3 regions of the Streptomyces sp. NPDC104814 genome follow, and region 1 is predicted to be linked to each of the others. Evidence: riboswitches for the same ligand, from Rfam matches in the RefSeq annotation. Region 1 holds a riboswitch; each other region holds the start of a gene.
What was found. Region 1 has a riboswitch for cobalamin ahead of metE (5-methyltetrahydropteroyltriglutamate--homocysteine S-methyltransferase). Riboswitches for the same ligand answer to the same signal wherever they lie in the genome.
Positions count from the first base shown of each region.

Region 2: linked by a shared signal. The riboswitch ahead of ACZ64A_RS12785 (cobalamin biosynthesis protein) and the one ahead of metE (5-methyltetrahydropteroyltriglutamate--homocysteine S-methyltransferase) in region 1 are both predicted to bind cobalamin.
Region 3: linked by a shared signal. The riboswitch ahead of nicT (Nickel transporter NicT) and the one ahead of metE (5-methyltetrahydropteroyltriglutamate--homocysteine S-methyltransferase) in region 1 are both predicted to bind cobalamin.

Region 1 is NZ_JBVJOL010000009.1:347,734-353,520, reverse strand. It holds gene ACZ64A_RS28175 (FecCD family ABC transporter permease) at 1-268, opposite strand, end outside; gene ACZ64A_RS28170 (ABC transporter substrate-binding protein) at 277-1,323, opposite strand; cobalamin riboswitch at 1,379-1,554, opposite strand; partial or broken gene ACZ64A_RS28165 (short-chain fatty acyl-CoA regulator family protein) at 1,569-1,743, opposite strand; cobalamin riboswitch at 1,922-2,150, shown strand; gene metE (5-methyltetrahydropteroyltriglutamate--homocysteine S-methyltransferase) at 2,304-4,622, shown strand; gene ACZ64A_RS28155 (histidine phosphatase family protein) at 4,990-5,580, shown strand; gene ACZ64A_RS28150 (hypothetical protein) at 5,589-5,787, opposite strand, start outside.
Region 2 is NZ_JBVJOL010000002.1:942,037-947,823, reverse strand. It holds gene ACZ64A_RS12800 (class II aldolase/adducin family protein) at 1-192, opposite strand, end outside; gene ACZ64A_RS12795 (inorganic phosphate transporter) at 420-1,679, shown strand; gene ACZ64A_RS12790 (hypothetical protein) at 1,714-1,935, shown strand; cobalamin riboswitch at 2,042-2,207, shown strand; gene ACZ64A_RS12785 (cobalamin biosynthesis protein) at 2,314-3,255, shown strand; gene ACZ64A_RS12780 (cobyric acid synthase) at 3,252-4,760, shown strand; gene cobN (cobaltochelatase subunit CobN) at 4,757-5,787, shown strand, end outside.
Region 3 is NZ_JBVJOL010000011.1:192,988-198,774, forward strand. It holds gene ACZ64A_RS30880 (DUF4142 domain-containing protein) at 1-468, shown strand, start outside; gene ACZ64A_RS30885 (glycoside hydrolase family 13 protein) at 532-2,175, opposite strand; gene ACZ64A_RS30890 (ArsR/SmtB family transcription factor) at 2,261-2,620, opposite strand; cobalamin riboswitch at 2,766-2,949, shown strand; gene nicT (Nickel transporter NicT) at 2,977-4,083, shown strand; gene ACZ64A_RS30900 (nucleoside hydrolase) at 4,266-5,231, opposite strand; gene ACZ64A_RS30905 (hypothetical protein) at 5,375-5,787, shown strand, end outside.

The sequences.
Region 1 (5,787 bases):
TGCGCAGCAGTGACTGCATCACTGCCCCGCACACCGCGAGTCCGGCCCCGCACACGGCGGCGAGGAGGGTGCGGGGCATGCGCAGGTTCCACACAATGCCGTCCCGCAGCGGCGCCAACGTGCTTTCACCGAGGCCGAGATGGGCCGCGACGGAGGCCCAGACGTCCTCCGTGGAGATGTCGGCCGGGCCGATCGTCACGGCCACGGCGATCGACGCGAGCAGGGCGACCAGCCCGCCGCCCGTCAACAGCAGGGAACGGGCGCTCACTCGGGCGCTCACTTGGCAAGTCCGAAGTGCCGCAGGCCGGCTGCGACTTTCTCGATCCCCTCGACCGTACGGATGGACGGGTTCATCGCCTGCCCGCTCAGCAGGACGTACCGCTTCTTCTTCACCGCGGTCAGACCGCGGGTGGCGGCGTTCGTCTCCAGGAAGCGGATCTTCGCTTCTGCGGTCTCCGCGGTCTGCTGCTTGCGGGTCAGATCGCCGATCACGATCACATCGGGGTCACGGTCGGCGACCGTCTCCCAGTTGATCTGGGGCCATTCGTCGTGGGTGTCGGCGAACGCGTTCTTCGCGCCGACCGCGCGGGTGATGGCGCCCGGGGCGCCGCAGCAGCCGGCGAGGTAGGGGGACTGGGAGTTGGCGAACCAGTACATCAGGGAGACACCGGAGGCGTTCAGCCCGTCGGTGGCGTTGCGCACCCGCTCCTTCAACTCGCCGACGAGCTTCTCGGCACGCTCCTCGACGCCGAACACACGGGCCAGATCGCGTATCTCGCCGTAGACGGCGTCCAGGGTGAGCGGCTTGCTGCGCGATCCGTCGCCGCCGCGGTCGTTGTCCTTGCCCGAGCAGTCGGACGGTGACACGTAGGTGGGCACGCCGAGCTTCTCGAACTGCTCGCGGGTGGCGACCCCGCCCTTGCCGAGGGTGGAGACGAACGAGGCGGTGACGAAGTCGGGTTCGGCGCCCAGGACCTGCTCGAAGGAGGGGTTGTTGTCGGCGAGGCGCGGCACAGACGTGTTCGCCTTCTCCAAGCCCTTCATCACCGGGTCGGTCCAGGTCGCCGTACCGGCCATGCGGTCGGCGAGGCCGAGGGAGAGGAGGATCTCCGTGGTGCCCTGGTTGAGGGAGACGGCCCGCTTCGGGGGCGCCTTCAGGGTGACCTCGTGGCCGCAGTTGTCGAGGGTCACCGGGTAGCCGGCGGCCGAGGTCTCCTGCGACTTCGCGTCGTCGCCGGAGGAGCCGCAGGCGGTGAGCAGCAGCGCGGACGCGAGGAGAAGCGCCGGGGTGCGGGGAAGAGCGGGGGTGCGGAGCACGGGCATGCCTTTGGGGTCGGGGCTCGTACGCGGAGCCTGGCCTACGGACGTCCGTCCGCGCCGGGACGCGGAGGTGCCAGCAGGTCTTCGGACTCGGGTTCGCCCGGTCGGGGCGCCTTCCCGGTCTCCCAGTGGCGTCGTGCCCCGCCCGTCCCCCTCACCGCTGCGCGTCAGCTCCGGATTCGCACCGGATTCCCTGGCCTCGGATGTGGCTCGACTGGCCCGCTGAGGCTATCAAGCCCGTCGTGGGGTCAGAGCGTGCGATCGGTCACGGGGTGCGTCACGAACGTGCTGGTGTTCTGGTCGATCCGCAGGGCTGACCGAGTGGCGGTGCGCCGCGCTGGGGGCAGTCGAGGCGTTCACAGACCCGGCACCCATGCCGATGGGGCTGGTGGCGGCGGCGCTGGTGAGGTCAAGGCCGTCGGACACGGGCTGAGGGCCCGCTCCGTCGCAGGGGTGAGGGTCCCCCGCGCGGCGTGACTGGGGAAGGGCGGGAGGCGCGTGTGCGGTGGGCTTCCCGCCCGGTGGCCTGCCCGGCGGGGTGTGGTCCGCCTCACCGTCCCGATGATGGGCGTCCCGCTCTCTTCTCTGACGGTGACCCCGTAGGCTGGCCGGTGCAGCTGGTTCGCCCCGTCCGCCAGGCGGGATGCGTCGCAAGAGGGAACCCGGTGGGAATCCGGGACTGCCCCGCAGCGGTGAGCGGGAACGACCGCCGTCATACGCACTGGGTCCGAGGAGGGCCTGGGAAGCGACGGCCAGTAGGTGTCTCGTACGACTTCGTACGACGAGACGTGCCCGCGAGTCCGAAGACCTGCCAACTGCCCGCGCCCGAACCACTCGTGCGCGGACATCCCGGTGACCTCGAGGGCGGGTCGGCGAACACACCGAACGGACGGCCGCCGGCCGACACCGTCCGGCACGTTGTTCCTTCGCGCTCTCGTCCCGTCGCCGGGATCTCAGGGATTCATCTCGCGAAGGAGATCTCCGTGACGACCAAGCCCGCAAGCGCGGCAGCACGGGCCACCGTGTACGGCTACCCCCGCCAGGGACAGGGCCGGGAACTGAAGAAGGCGATCGAGGGCTACTGGAAGGGCCGCGTCACCGCTGACGCCCTCCGCGCCACCGCCGCCGGCCTGCGCCGTACGAACTGGCACCAGCTCACCGAGGCCGGCATCCACGAGGTGCCCACCGGCGACTTCTCGTACTACGACCACGTCCTGGACACCACCGTCATGGTCGGCGCCATCCCCGCCCGCCACCGGGACGCGGTCGCGACCGACCCGCTTGAGGGCTACTTCGCGATGGCCCGCGGGACCCAGGACGTCGCGCCGCTGGAGATGACCAAGTGGTTCGACACCAACTACCACTACCTGGTCCCCGAACTCGGCCCCCACACCGTGTTCGCCGCCGATGCGACCAAGCAGGTCACTGAGCTGAAAGAGGCCCTGGCGCTGGGGCTCACCGCCAGGCCCGTGCTGGTCGGTCCAGTCACCTACCTCCTCCTGGCCAAGCCCGCACCCGGCGCGCCCGCCGCCTTCGAACCGCTCACCCTGCTCGACCGCCTGCTGCCTGTGTACGCAGAAGTCCTCGCCGACCTGCGCGCCGCAGGGGCCGAGTGGGTCCAACTGGACGAGCCCGCCCTCGTCCAGGACCGCACCCCAGCCGAACTCAACGCGGTCACCCGCGCCTACCGCGACCTCGGCGCCCTCGTCGACCGGCCCAAGCTGCTGGTGGCGTCCTACTTCGACCGGCTCGGGGAGGCCCTGCCGGTACTCGCCAAGGCCCCGGTCGAGGGTCTGGCCCTGGACTTCACCGAGGCCGCCGCCACGAACCTGGACGACCTCGCGGCCGTCGGCGGCCTGCCCGGCAAGCGCTTGGTGGCCGGCGTCGTCAACGGCCGCAACATCTGGGTCAACGACCTGACCAAGTCCCTGTCCACCCTGGGCACCCTGCTCGGGCTGGCCGACCGGGTCGACGTGGCCGCCTCCTGCTCCCTGCTGCATGTCCCGCTCGACGCCACCGCGGAACGGGACATCGAGCCGCAGATCGTGCGCTGGCTCGCCTTCGCCCAGCAGAAGGCGCGTGAGGTCGTCACCCTCGCCAGGGGCCTCGCACAGGGCACCGACACGATCACCGCCGAGCTGGCCGCCAACCGCGCCGACCTCGCCTCCCGTGCGGGCTCGCCCATCACCCACGACGCGGCCGTGCGCTCCCGCGCCGCCGCGGTCGCCCAGGCCGACGCCCGCCGCTCCCAGCCCTACGCCGAACGCGCTGCGGCCCAGCGCGCCCACCTCCGCCTGCCCCTCCTGCCGACCACGACGATCGGGTCCTTCCCACAGACCGGTGACCTGCGCACCGCGCGGGCCGACCTGCGCGCCGGCCGCATCGACACAGCAGGCTACGAGGAGCGGATCAAGGCGGCGATCGATGAGGTGATCGCCTTCCAGGAGAAGGCCGGCCTGGACGTCCTCGTGCACGGCGAGGCCGAACGCAACGACATGGTCCAGTACTTCGCCGAGCAGCTCACCGGCTACCTCGCCACCCAGCACGGCTGGGTGCAGTCCTACGGCACCCGCTACGTCCGCCCGCCGATCCTGGCCGGTGACATCTCCCGGCCCGAGCCGATGACCGTGCGCTGGACCGCGTACGCCCAGTCCCTCACCGGCCGGCCGGTCAAGGGCATGCTCACCGGCCCGGTCACCATGCTCGCCTGGTCCTTCGTCCGCGACGACCAGCCCCTCGCCGACACCGCCCGCCAGGTCGCCCTGGCCCTGCGCGACGAGGTCAACGATCTGGAGGCGCACGGGACTTCGGTGATCCAGGTGGATGAACCCGCCCTGCGTGAGTCCCTCCCCCTGCGCGCCGCCGACAGGGCTGAGTACCTGGACTGGGCGACCGAAGCCTTCCGCCTCACCACCAGTGGGGTCCGCCCGGACACCCAGATCCACACCCACATGTGCTACGCCGAGTTCGGCGACATCGTCCAAGCGATCGACGACCTCGACGCCGACGTCATCAGCCTGGAGGCCGCCCGCTCCCACATGCAGGTCGCCCGCGAACTCGCCGCCTACGGCTACCCGCGCGAAGCCGGCCCCGGTGTGTACGACATCCACTCGCCTCGCGTACCGAGCGCCGGGGAGATGGCGGGGCTGCTGCGCACCGGCCTCAAGGCCATGCCCGCCGAGCGACTCTGGGTCAACCCCGACTGCGGCCTGAAGACCCGCGGCTGGCCCGAGACCCGCGCCTCCCTGGAAAACCTGGTCACCGCCGCCCGCACCGTCCGCGGCGAGCTGCCCGCCTCCTGACCCTGACCGGACGATTCTTCGGCCTGGGACGCCACGCGCAAGGGCCCCGACCGTGATGCGTCCACCGGGCGGAACGCTGACGGCCGAGTATCCCTGCTCGGCCGTCAGCAACAGCCGGGGGGGCCACGTCGGGATGGACGCCGTTGCGGATGAGCATGGCATCGCGCAGGGTCCCGGGGCCGCGTCACCCACAGGATCTGCTGCGCGGACGACCACGCACTCCAGGGCGTCCTGCATGATGGCACGCGGAAGCCGCCGCGCGAGGCCGGCCATGGCTCTGCGCATTGCGGGGTCGCCGGTCTCGCTTCGCAGGCACATCACCGCAGTGGAAAACCAGACCCATGACACCGACAGGAGGAGCAGCCGCGTGACCAGCCGCGTTGCCTTCGTCTCGCCCGCCATGTGCCGGTCGCTGCGGCAGGCCCGTTTCTACGACGGAGACTCCATCGACGACATCGGCGCGGCCCGTGCCCGTGAGGCCGCCGGGTCACTGCCCGCGCCTGCGCGTGTCCTCATCTCCCCGAGTGTGCGCTGCCGGGACACGGCGGCTGCCCTCGGCTTCGATGGCGTGGAGTCGCCAGAGCTGGGCGGCCTGGACGTGGGCCGCTGGCAGGGCCACACACTGGATGCGGTGGGGGCTGCCGAACCGGAAGCCGTGGCCCTCTGGCTCGCCGATCCGCGCAGCGCACCCCACGGGGGTGAGTCCGTACATGCCCTGTGCCAGAGGGTCGCGCAGTGGCTGGAGGAAGCGCGAGCTGTCGAGGGTCGCACGCTCGCGGTCGTCGAGCCGGAGGTGGTGCGGGCTGCTGTCACAGCGGCGTTGGGGATATCCGCCACGGTCTTCTGGCGCCTCGACGTTCCGCCGCTGACGGTGACCGAACTCAGTGGACGGGCCGGGCGCTGGAATCTGCGGCTGGGACAACCCCTGGCCGTGCGTGACGTCGATGAGAACCTGTGACCGGTTGTTCAGGACGTCGAATCCCGGTGGCGACGCAGCAGCGCCGCCAACTCGCAGCGCAGGCAGGAGTTGTCGGTGTTCTTCTGGGTGGCCCGTTCTTCGCGGCACCTCGTCGAAGGCGTGTGGACCTGCTGCTCGCAGCCCTCTCCTTGTGCAGCTACCAGTGCCTCCAGGTCGTGAAGGAGCTCTTCGGTGCGTTTGGCTTGC
Region 2 (5,787 bases), on a different contig from region 1:
GCGCGCCGTGGCGACCAGCTCCTCCCAGGCGCGGGCCTCCCGCTCACCGGCCTGCTCCTCCCGGGTGCAAGCCTCCTGCTCACCGGCTTGCTCCTCCCGGGCACGGGCCTCCTGCTCACCGGCCCGCGTCTCCTCCGCGCGCGCCCCGTCGACCGCCCGTCCGCAGTGCCGTTCCCGCCGCTGTTCCGTCATGCCGCGATCCTGCCAGCCCCGGGTGACCGACATCTCTTTCCCGGGCCCGCGACCGGCCACGACGCCCCACGCCGGGCGGACGGGCCGTGTGGCGCCCGGCCCGGCACGGTGGAACGGAGCAACGCCCCCCTCTTTCCGACATCGCGCCGCCCGTCCCAGTTCACCTTCCGTTCACCCGCGTTACTTACGTTCGACGAGCCAATGACTTCGAACGAATGCCTGGGTAAATGGAAAGCTTCTCGCTGATCCTCGCGATCGTGGTGGTAACCGCGCTTGCGTTCGATTTCACGAACGGTTTCCACGACACCGCCAACGCGATGGCCACCACCATCTCGACCGGCGCGCTGCGGCCCAAGATCGCCGTGGCCATGTCCGCCGCCCTCAACCTCGTGGGCGCCTTCCTCTCCGTGGAGGTCGCCAACACGATCTCCAAGGGTCTCGTCGACGAGAGCGGCATCCGTCCCGAGGTCATCTTCGCCGCCCTGGTCGGCGCGATCCTCTGGAACCTGCTGACCTGGCTCGTGGGCCTGCCCTCCAGCTCCTCGCACGCCCTCATGGGCGGTCTGATCGGCGCCACCGTCGCCTCGGCCGGCTTCGGCGCGGTCCACGGCGACGTGCTCGTCACCAAGGTGCTGCTGCCCGCGGTCGCCGCCCCGGTCGTCGCCGGTGTCGCGGCGATGGTCGCGACCCGTCTGTCGTACACGCTCGGCAAGAAGGCCGACGGCAAGGCGGCCGACAAGGGCTTCCGGGCCGGCCAGATCGCCTCGGCGGGCCTGGTCTCCCTCGCCCACGGCACCAACGACGCGCAGAAGACGATGGGCATCATCACCCTCGCCCTGGTCGCCGGCGGCGCCATCGCGCCCGACTCCGACCCGCCCACCTGGGTGATCCTCTCGGCCGGCCTGGCCATCGCGCTCGGCACCTACATCGGCGGCTGGCGCATCATCCGCACCATGGGCAAGGGCCTGACGGACATGCAGCCGCAGCAGGGCTTCGCCGCCCAGACCAGCGCGGCCACCGCCATCCTCGCCTCCTCCCACCTCGGCTTCTCGCTGTCCACCACGCACGTCGTCTCCGGCTCCGTGATGGGCGCGGGCCTGGGCCGCAAGGGCGGTGTGGTGCGCTGGTCGACCGCGACCCGCATGTTCATCGCCTGGGGCCTGACCCTGCCGGCCGCCGCGCTGGTCGGCGCGCTCGCCGAGTACGTCACCGGCTTCGGCGCCTGGGGCACCGCACTGGTCGCCGTCTTCCTGGTGTCCGCCAGCTTCGGCATCTGGAAGGTCTCCCGCCGCGAGGTGGTCGACCACACCAACGTCAACGCCGTGGACGAGGAGCCGGCCGGCGTGGTCACCACCGCGATGGCCGCCGTGACCCCGCCCCCGGTCGCCGGCCCGGCCGTCACGGACGACCTGATGGCCACCATCCCCGCTCCGGCCGTCGCGACGGCGGAGCAGCCGGCCACCGCGAACCCGGCCCCGGCCGTCTGACCGCCGCTTTCGGGTACGAAGGAAGAGAAGCAGCATGAAGATCGACTGGGCGGCCCTCGGTTCCGTCTTCGGTGTCAGCCTCGTGGTCACCGTGGGTCTGGTGGCCCTGTTCACCCTCGGCATCATGGGTCTGTCCCGCCGCGAGCGGGCCCAGGCCCAGGGCGGCTCGGCCGCCCTCGCGGTCACCGGCGCGTACGCCTGCTTCGCGGCGTGCGCGGCGGCGGTGGCGTACGGCATCAGCCTGATCGTCGCCTGACCGGCCTCACCACACAGGACGCGGGGTGCCCGAGCGGCACCCCGCGTTCCGTCGTGTGACCTGGCAGGTCATCCGTGTGTGGGCCTGCCCACACTCCTCCGCCCCAGGTCAAGGGCAAGTTGACGGTCCCCGAACAGCCGTGGTGGACTGCCGGGGCCAAGTTGCGGCGTGCAGGAGAGGAAGCCGGTGGAAGTCCGGCGCGGTCCCGCCACTGTCACCGGGGTTGAGCAACCCCGGGAGCCAGGAACTCTCACCGCCGATCTCCTTCGAACCAGGGCGCGGACACCCTGAGTGAGGACATGACGCCATGTGCGGCTGCCGGTTGAGGACCAGGCCCATCAGCGACGCCCAGCCCGACCCCACGGCCGGCTGAGCCCCGTGCGAGCCGAACGCGTCTTCGCGTACGGCGCCGCCGCCGGCCTCCTCGGCGACCTCCTCCTCGGTGATCCGCGCCGCGGGCACCCGGTCGCCGTGTTCGGACGGGCCGCGGGCGCCGTCGAGCGCACCCTGTGGCGCGACCACCGCGGCTGGGGCACCCTGCACACCGCCGTCTGCGCCGGCGGCGCCGTCGCCCTCGGGGCCGCCGCCGCCCGCTGCGTGCGCCGCTCCCCCGCCGCCTCGATCGCGCTGACCGCCGCCGCCACCTGGTCCGTGGTCGGGGGGACCTCGCTCGCTCGCGAGGCCCGCGCCATCGGACGCGCCCTGGAAGCCGGGGACGTGAAGGCGGCCCGGGCCCGGCTGCCCCATCTGTGCGGCCGGGACCCGCAGGCGCTGGACGCCGACGGGATCGCCCGGGCCGTGGTCGAGTCGGTCGCCGAGAACACCTCCGACGCCGTCGTGGGCGCCCTGGTGTGGGGCGCCGTCGGCGGCGTCCCCGGGCTGCTCGGCTTCCGGGCCGTCAACACCCTGGACGCGATGGTCGGTCACAAGTCGCCGCGGCTGCGGCGCTTCGGCTGGGCCTCCGCCCGGCTGGACGACGTGGCCGGCTGGCCGGGAGCCCGGCTGACCGCCGCCCTCGCCGTGCTCACCGGCCCGGACCGGCGCGGTGCCGTACGGGCCTGGCGAACGGACGCGGTGAAACACCCCAGCCCCAACGCGGGCCCCGTGGAGGCCTCCTTCGCGGGCGCGCTCGGCGTGCGGCTGGGCGGAACGCTGTCGTACGGCGGGCGGGTGGAGCACCGGCCCGTGCTGAACGCGCGGGGGCGCGCCGTGCGAACCCACGACATCCGCCGGGCGGTACGGCTGTCCCGGCGCGTGAGCTGGCTTGCGCTCGGCGTGTGCGCGGGCGCACGCCTCATCGGGAAGGGGCGTGATCGATGAACGGCGGTCTCCTCGTCGCCGGCACCACCTCCGACGCCGGAAAGAGCGTCGTGACCGCCGGGATCTGCCGGTGGCTGGTGCGGCAGGGCGTGAAGGTGGCGCCCTTCAAGGCGCAGAACATGTCCCTGAACTCCTTCGTCACCCGCGAGGGCGCCGAGATCGGACGGGCGCAGGCCATGCAGGCCCAGGCCTGCCGGATCGAGCCGACCGCGCTGATGAACCCGGTGCTGCTCAAGCCCGGTGGTGAGCAGAGCAGTCAGGTGGTGCTGCTGGGCAAGCCGGTGGGTGAGATGAGCGCGCGCGGCTACCACGGCGGACGCCAGCAGCGGCTGCTCGGCACGGTCCTGGAGTGCCTGGCCGAGCTGCGGGGCACGTATGACGCGGTGATCTGCGAGGGGGCGGGTTCGCCGGCCGAAATCAATCTGCGCCGGACCGACATCGTGAACATGGGCATCGCGCGGGGTGCGCGGCTGCCCGTCCTGGTCGTCGGCGACATCGACCGCGGGGGCGTCTTCGCGTCCTTCTTCGGCACCGTCGCCCTGCTCTCGCCCGAGGACCAGGAGCTGGTCGCCGGGTTCCTGGTGAACAAGTTCCGCGGTGACGTCTCCCTGCTGGAGCCGGGCCTGGACATGCTGCACGGCCTGACCGGGCGGCGCACCTACGGCGTGCTGCCCTTCCGGCACGGGCTCGGCATCGACGAGGAGGACGGCCTCAGGGTGTCCCTGCGCGGCACCGTCCGCGAGTCGGCCGTCTCCCCGCCCCTCGGCGAGGACGTGCTGCGGGTCGCGGTCTGCGCGATACCGCTGATGTCCAACTTCACCGACGTGGACGCGCTCGCCGCCGAACCCGGCGTGGTCGTGCGGTTCGTGGACCGTCCGGAGGAGCTGGCCGACGCCGACCTGGTGGTGGTCCCGGGCACCCGCGGGACCGTGCGGGCCCTGCAGTGGCTGCGCGAGCGGGGTCTGGCCGACGCCCTGGTGCGCAGGGCGGCCGAGCAGCGGCCCGTCCTCGGCATCTGCGGCGGCTTCCAGCTCCTCGGCGAGCACATCGAGGACGACGTCGAGTCGCGTGCCGGAGAGGTCGACGGGCTCGGCGTCCTGCCCGTGCGGGTGCGGTTCGCCCGCGAGAAGACCCTCACCCGGCCGGCCGGGGAAGCCCTCGGCGAGCGGGTCGACGGCTACGAGATCCACCACGGCGTGGCCACCGTCCAGGGCGGCGAACCCTTCCTGGACGGCTGCCGGGTCGGCCAGACCTGGGGCACCCACTGGCACGGCTCGCTGGAGTCGGACGGCTTCCGGCGGGCCTTCCTGCGCGAGGTGGCCGCCGCCGCGGGCCGCCGCTTCGTGCCCGCGCCGGACACGTCCTTCGCCGCGCTGCGCGAGGAGCAGCTCGACCGGCTCGGCGACCTGATCGAACAGCACGCGGACACGGACGCGCTGTGGCGGCTCATCGAGTCCGGCGCGCCACAAGGACTGCCTTTCATTCCACCGGGAGCGCCCGCATGAGCACAGTGTTGTTGTTGTCGACCGCCGACACGGATCTGCTGGCGGCCCGGGCCTCCGGCGCGGACTACCGGATCGGCAACCCCACCCGGGTGGACGTCGCCGCCGAGCTGCCGGGCCTGCTCGACGGCGCGGACCTGGCCGTCGTCCGCCTGCTGGGCGGCAAGCGGGCCTGGGAGGACGGGCTCGCCGCGCTGAAGGCGTCCGGGGTGCCGACCGTACTGCTGGGCGGCGAGGCCGTGCCCGACGCCGAGCTGATGGCCGAGTCCAGCGTGCCGGCCGGCGTGGTCGCCGAGGCGCTGCGGTACCTGGTCGAGGGCGGCCCCGCGAACCTGCTGGAGCTGTCGCGGTTCCTGTCGGACACCGTGCTGCTGACGGGTGAGGGCTTCGAGGAGCCGCACAAGATGCCGGAGTACGGCGTCCACGGCTCGTACGCGCTGCGGGACGGGCGGCCGACCGTCGGCGTGCTCTTCTACCGCGCCCACGAACTGAGCGGCAACACCGCCTTCGTGGACACCCTGTGCGAGGCGATCGAGGCGCAGGGCGCCAACGCGCTGCCCGTGTACTGCGGTTCGCTGCGCGGCGCCGACGCCGGGCTGTACGAGCTGCTCGCGCAGGCCGACGCGCTGGTCGCCACCGTGCTCGCGGCGGGCGGCACGCACGCCTCGCAGGCGTCGGCGGGCGGCGACGAGGAGGCCTGGGACATCGGCGCGCTCGCCGACCTGAACGTCCCCGTCCTCCAGGGCCTGTGCCTCACCTCGTCCAAGAGCGCCTGGGAGGAGTCCGACGCGGCCCTGTCCCCCATGGACGCCGCGATGCAGGTCGCGATCCCGGAGTTCGACGGCCGGCTGATCACCGTGCCGTTCTCCTTCAAGGAGCAGGGCCCGGACGACGTCCCGGTGTACGTGGCCGACCCGGAGCGGGCCGCGCGCGTCGCCGGGATCGCCACCCGGCACGCCCGGCTGAAGCACAAGCCGAACGCCGAGAAGAAGATCGCGCTGGTCTTCACCGCCTACCCGACCAAGCACTC
Region 3 (5,787 bases), on a different contig from region 1:
GACGGGCACGCGGCCCTGGACATCACCTGCCGCAGGATCGCGCCGATGCTGAACATCACGCTGCCCAACCTGCCCAGCCCTCAGCAGCAGGGCTTCATCGCCACCCTCAACGCGGACAGCGGCAAGCAGTTCGACTCGGACTTCGCCAACATCCTGCGGGTGACGCACGGGTCGATCTTCAACACGGTCGCGAAGATCCGCTCCACGACGAAGAACACGCTGGTGCGCGCGCTGGCCGACCAGGCCAACGACACCGTGCTCGACCACATCACGGTCATGGAGAAGACCGGCCTGGTCAACTTCGACCAGGCCCTCTTCCAGCAGACCTCCCCGCCGAAGCTGCCCTCGAACGACGTCACCCCGCCACCTCCGGCCGGGGGTCAGCCGCAGGTGGTCCTCACCCCGCCGCCGAACCCGACGTCCGTCCCGGTCCCGCTGCCCGGCGACCCGTCCCCGACGGTGCGCTGACCGAGCCGGGAGCCGGACCGTGGTGCCCGGGCGCTGACCGAGCCGGACCGCGGTGTCCGTGCGCTAGCCGAGCCAGACCGTGGTGTCCGGGCCGAGGCGGCCCTCCTCCAGCGGTGCGCTGGCCAGCAGCACCTCACCGGCCGGCAGCGGCACCGCCCGCTCCGACAGGTTGGCGACACACCGCCAGCCCTGGGAGCGGGCGAAGGCGAGCACCCCGGCCGGGACGTCCTCGGCCCACCGCAGCTCCTCGCCCTCCGCCAGCTTGCGGCGCAGCTTCAGCGCGGACCGGTACAGCTCCAGCGTCGAGCCCTCCACACCGTCCTGCGCCTGCACGGCGTACGACGCGAAGGACGGCGGCTGCGGCAGCCAGGCGCCGCCCGCCCCGAAGCCGTACGACGGGCCGCTCACCGTCCACGGCAGCGGCACCCGGCAGCCGTCGCGGCCCTTGCGGACATGGCCCGTCTGCTCCCAGATCGGGTCCTGGAGCACCTCGGCCGGCAGTCCGGCGACCTCGGGCAGCCCCAGCTCCTCGCCCTGGTAGAGATACGCCGAGCCGGGCAGCGCCAGCATCAGCAGCGTCGCCGCGCGGGCCCGGCGCAGCCCGGCCGCCGGGTCGATCCGGGGCGCGCGGCCGCCGGACAGCAGCCAGGCGTTGTCGTCGGCGCCCGGCGGCAGCATCAGCCGGGAGGCGTGCCGGACGACGTCGTGGTTGGACAGCACCCAGGTGGCCGAGGCGCCGACGGCCCGTGCGCCGGCCAGCGAGGAGGTGACGACCTCGCGCAGCGCGTCCGCGTCCCAGGGTGCCTGGAGGTACTCGAAGTTGAACGCCTGGCCCAGTTCGTCCGGCCGGGCGTACAGCGCGCGGCGCTCGCCCGGCACCCAGGCCTCGGCGATGGCCGCGCGGGGCGGGGAGTAGGTGTCGAGGAGGCGGCGCCAGTCCCGGTAGATCTCGTGCACCTCGTCGCGGTCGTAGAAGGGATGGCTGCCCGGGGGCAGCACCGCCAGCGCCGCCTCGTCGCTCAGCTCGGGCGCGCCGAGGTCGCGCAGCGGCTCGGACAGATCCTTGGCCAGGGCGTGGGCGACGTCCACCCGGAAGCCGTCCACGCCGCGGTCGGCCCAGAAGCGCAGGGTGGTGCGCAGGTCGGCGCGGACCTCGTCGTCGGCCCAGTTCAGGTCGGGCTGCTCGCGGGCGAACAGGTGCAGGTACCACTGCCCGTCCGGCACCCGCTCCCAGGCGCTGCCGCCGAACACCGACTGCCAGTCCGACGGCGGCAGCTCCCCGTGGGCGCCACGGCCGTCCCGGAAGACGTACCGCTCCCGGGCGCGCGAGCCGGGCCCGGCCCGCAGGGCCTCCTGGAACCAGGCGTGCCGGTGCGAGGTGTGGTTGGGGACGATGTCGACGACGACCTTCAGGCCGAGCCGGTGCGCCTCGGCGACCAGCGCGTCGAAGTCGTCCAGGGTGCCGAGGCGCGGGTCGACGGCGCGGTGGTCGGCGACGTCGTAGCCGCCGTCGGCCAGTTCGGAGGGGTAGAAGGGGCTCAGCCACAGCGCGTCGGCGCCGAGCGCGGCCAGGTGGGTCAGGCGGCCGGTGATCCCGCGCAGGTCGCCTAGCCCGTCGCCGTCGGCGTCGGCGAAGCTGCGGGGATAGACCTGGTAGACGACGGCCTGCCGCCACCAGCCGGGGTCGCGGGAGGAGAGATCGGGCACGCGGACTCCGTTCGCCGGTCACGGATCGTCAAGAAGATGACTGTCCATTTCCCGTCGGAAGGGAACACCGCGGCGGCCTCCCGGCTCAGACCCCGTCGGCGGTGCACTGCGCGAGCAGCGCCTGTACGTCCGCGTCGACCACCCGGTAGCGGACGACACGGCCCTGCTTCTCGCCCGCCACCGCGCCGGCCGCCCGCAGCAGCCGCAGGGCCTGGGACACGGCCGGGTCGTTCATCCCGGTCGCGATCGCCAGGTCGGACACGGCGAGCGGGCCGGTGCGGTGCAGGGCGAGCAGCAGGGCGAGCCGGTTGGGGTCGGCCAGCAGGGAGAAACGGTCGGCCCAGGCACGCACGTGAGCGGCGTCGCCGATGGCGGCGATGGCGTCACAGACCCGGTGGCCGTCGATGGTGCGGCGGCCGGCGCGGTCGGAAGGCACGAGGTGCATGCCGGCATTCTCCCGCCCGCACCCCGGCCCCCGCGCAGCGGCTCCGCCCGCGTCCGCCGCCCCTCGGCGTGACCCGTGCCCCTTCCGCCCTGTGATCTTGGATACCTGCTCAGCTGTGCAGCTATGCAGAAGTGGTCCCGCACCCCTACCGTGGGCGGGCCGTGGTGTTCGGGAAGTCGGTGTGGAACCGACGCGGCCCTCGCCACTGTGATCGGGGAGTTCTCGTCCCGTCCGGCTCACGCCGGGCCACTGGTCCTACGACCGGGAAGGCAGGGACGGCGGACGCACGACCCGTCAGCCAGGAGACCGGCCACGGCACTCACGAAGTGATCCACGAGGTGCTGGAGCGTGACCGGATGACCTTGCCCGACCCTGCCCCGACGACGACCACCGCCGCCACTTTCAAGTGGCGCCGCGAGGACACCGTCAAGACCGCCGGGCTGCTGGCCGCCATCGCCGCCCTGCACGTCGCCGCCTTCGGGATCCTCTTCCTGCTCGTCGTGCCGGGCCACTACGAAGTCGGCTCCAAGGCGTTCGGCATCGGACTCGGTGTCACCGCCTACACCCTGGGCGTGCGGCACGCCTTCGACGCCGACCACATCGCCGCCATCGACAACACCACCCGCAAGCTGATGGCCGACGGCAAACGCCCGGTGTCCGTGGGCTTCTGGTTCGCGCTCGGCCACTCCAGCGTCGTCGTCGTGCTGGCGCTGCTGATCGCGGGCGGCACCTCGCTGGCCGGGAAGGTGATGAACGAAGGCTCGACGACCCACCAGGTCCTCGGCTTCCTCGGCACGACGATCTCCGGGACGTTCCTGTACCTGATCGCGGCGCTCAACCTGATCGCCCTCGTCGGCATCCTGAAGGTGTTCCGGGCGATGCGCGCGGGGACGTACGACGAGCAGGAGCTGGAGGCGCACCTGGACTCGCGCGGGTTCATGAACCGCATCCTGGGCCGCCTCACCAAGTCGGTATCCCGGCCCGGGCAGATGTACCCGCTCGGTTTCCTCTTCGGTCTCGGCTTCGACACCGCCACCGAGGTCACGCTGATGGTGATGGCGGGCTCCGGCGCGGCCGCCGGCCTGCCCTGGTACGCGATCCTGTGCCTGCCGCTGCTGTTCGCCGCCGGGATGAGCCTGTTCGACACCCTGGACGGCACGTTCATGAACTTCGCCTACCAGTGGGCGTTCTCCAACCCGGTGCGCAAGGTGTTCTACAACCTGGCCATCACCGGCCTGTCCATCGCCGTCGCGTTCGTGATCGGCACCATCGAGCTGGTCGGCGTCCTGCACGACAAGTTCGGCCTGCGCGACGGCGTCACCGCCTGGATCGCCGACATCGACCTGGACAACGTCGGCTACCTCATCGTCGGCCTGTTCGTCCTGGTGTGGGCGGCGGCCCTGACGTACTGGAGGCTGGCCAGGGTGGAGGAACGCTGGACGGCCTCCGCCACTGCCGACTAGGGCCTGTCGTTTGGATCATCCCGGCGTCGCGGGGTCTGGCACGCACATCTGCCGCGTTGTCGTCGGTTGCCAACGCTCCGCGTTGGCGCCCTCCTCCGCCTTGCAGCTGCACGCACCAGACCCCGCTCGGGTCGGCCGAGACGCACCGCAGCTCGAGGCCGGCCTGATCCAAACGACAGACCCTAGCGCTCGACCGTCTCCAGGTACAGCTTGACGTAGCGGTCGACGTCGACCTCCAACGCGACGTCGACCAGGGGCTGTTCGCGGGCGCCCTCGTGGATCTCGGACTCGCCGGGCCGGGGGCGCCGGTCGACGACGGTCTGCCCGCGTCCCGGCCCCGGCGCCAGCGACACCTCCACCGGCAGCAGCCGCGTCGTCAGGCCCGCCGGGTCGGCGACCGCGCACACCGCGCCCGCGTCACCGAGGCCGCCCGCCTCCTCGGCCTCGGGCTCGCCGCCCTGCGTGGTCGGCCGGTGGGCGAGCAGCTCACCGGCCAGCCGGGTCCCGGGCTCACCGCTCGCCCGCATCCGGTGCACATCGCTGCCGGGCACGACCACCCGCATGAACACGTCCAGGCCGTACATGGTGATCGGCACCCCGGCCGTCAGCAGGATCGCCGCGGCCTCCGGGTCGTGCCAGACGTTGAACTCCGCGACCGGCGTGGCATTGCCGGTGGCGACCGCGCCGCCCATGAAGACGATCCGCTCGATGTTGCGGGTCACCTCGGGATGGGTGCGCAGCAGCAGGGCGATGTTGGTCAGCGGCGCCGTCGGGATCAGGGTCACCGGCCGTTCGCTGGCGAGGATCTCCCGGCGCAGCAGCGTCACCGCGTCGACGTCGGCGGGCCGGCGGGCCGGTGCGGGCAGCCCCAGGTCGCCCATGCCGTCGTGGCCGTGCACGTGGCGTGCCGACCGCGCCGGCTCGATCAGCGGACGCTCAGCGCCCCGCCCCACCGGAATCTCCGGCGCCCCCGCCTGCTCCAGCACGGTCAGCGTGTTGCGCACGACGCCGTCCACGTCGGTGTTCCCGGCGACACAGGTGACCGCGCGCAGATCCAGACCGGGGTGACGCACGGCGAACAGCAGGGCGAGGGCGTCGTCGACACCCGTGTCGCAGTCGATGATCACGGGGATGGGTTGAGCGGCCACCACGGCCTCCTTCCGTCGTCCCCCGACGATAAGCGCCGCGGCACCGGGAGCGCATGTGTCGCCCGGACGGTCCTGTGCGCTGGTCGTCCGGCGATCACGGTGCTGACCTGGACCTACGCACCCCGCCCCGCCCAGGAGCCCCGATGCCCCGACCCCCGGCCCCCGCCGCCCTCGCCCTGACGCTCGCCGCCGGCACCCTCCTGACCGCCACCGCCTGCTCGGGCCGCTACCTCGACATGGAGGAGGCCCCCACCGGCACCCCCACCACGTCCGCCGCCCCCCGCACGGCACCGGCCTCCCCCACCACCACCCCCGCACTGACCGCCGCCCAGGCCCAGGCGGTCCTGGTCACCGAATCCGACCTCGGCCCGGCCTGGACGCCCACCCGGGGCGCGGCGACCTGGCGGGACGGCATGCTGAAGACGACGGGCGCACCCGGCGACTGCGCCCGCTTCCTCGACGCCCTGTACTCCGACGAACTCCTCGGCTCCCCGGCCCGCGCGGTCGTCGGCCTGGACGACACCGACACCGGCGCCCAGCTGCGCTACCAGGTCTC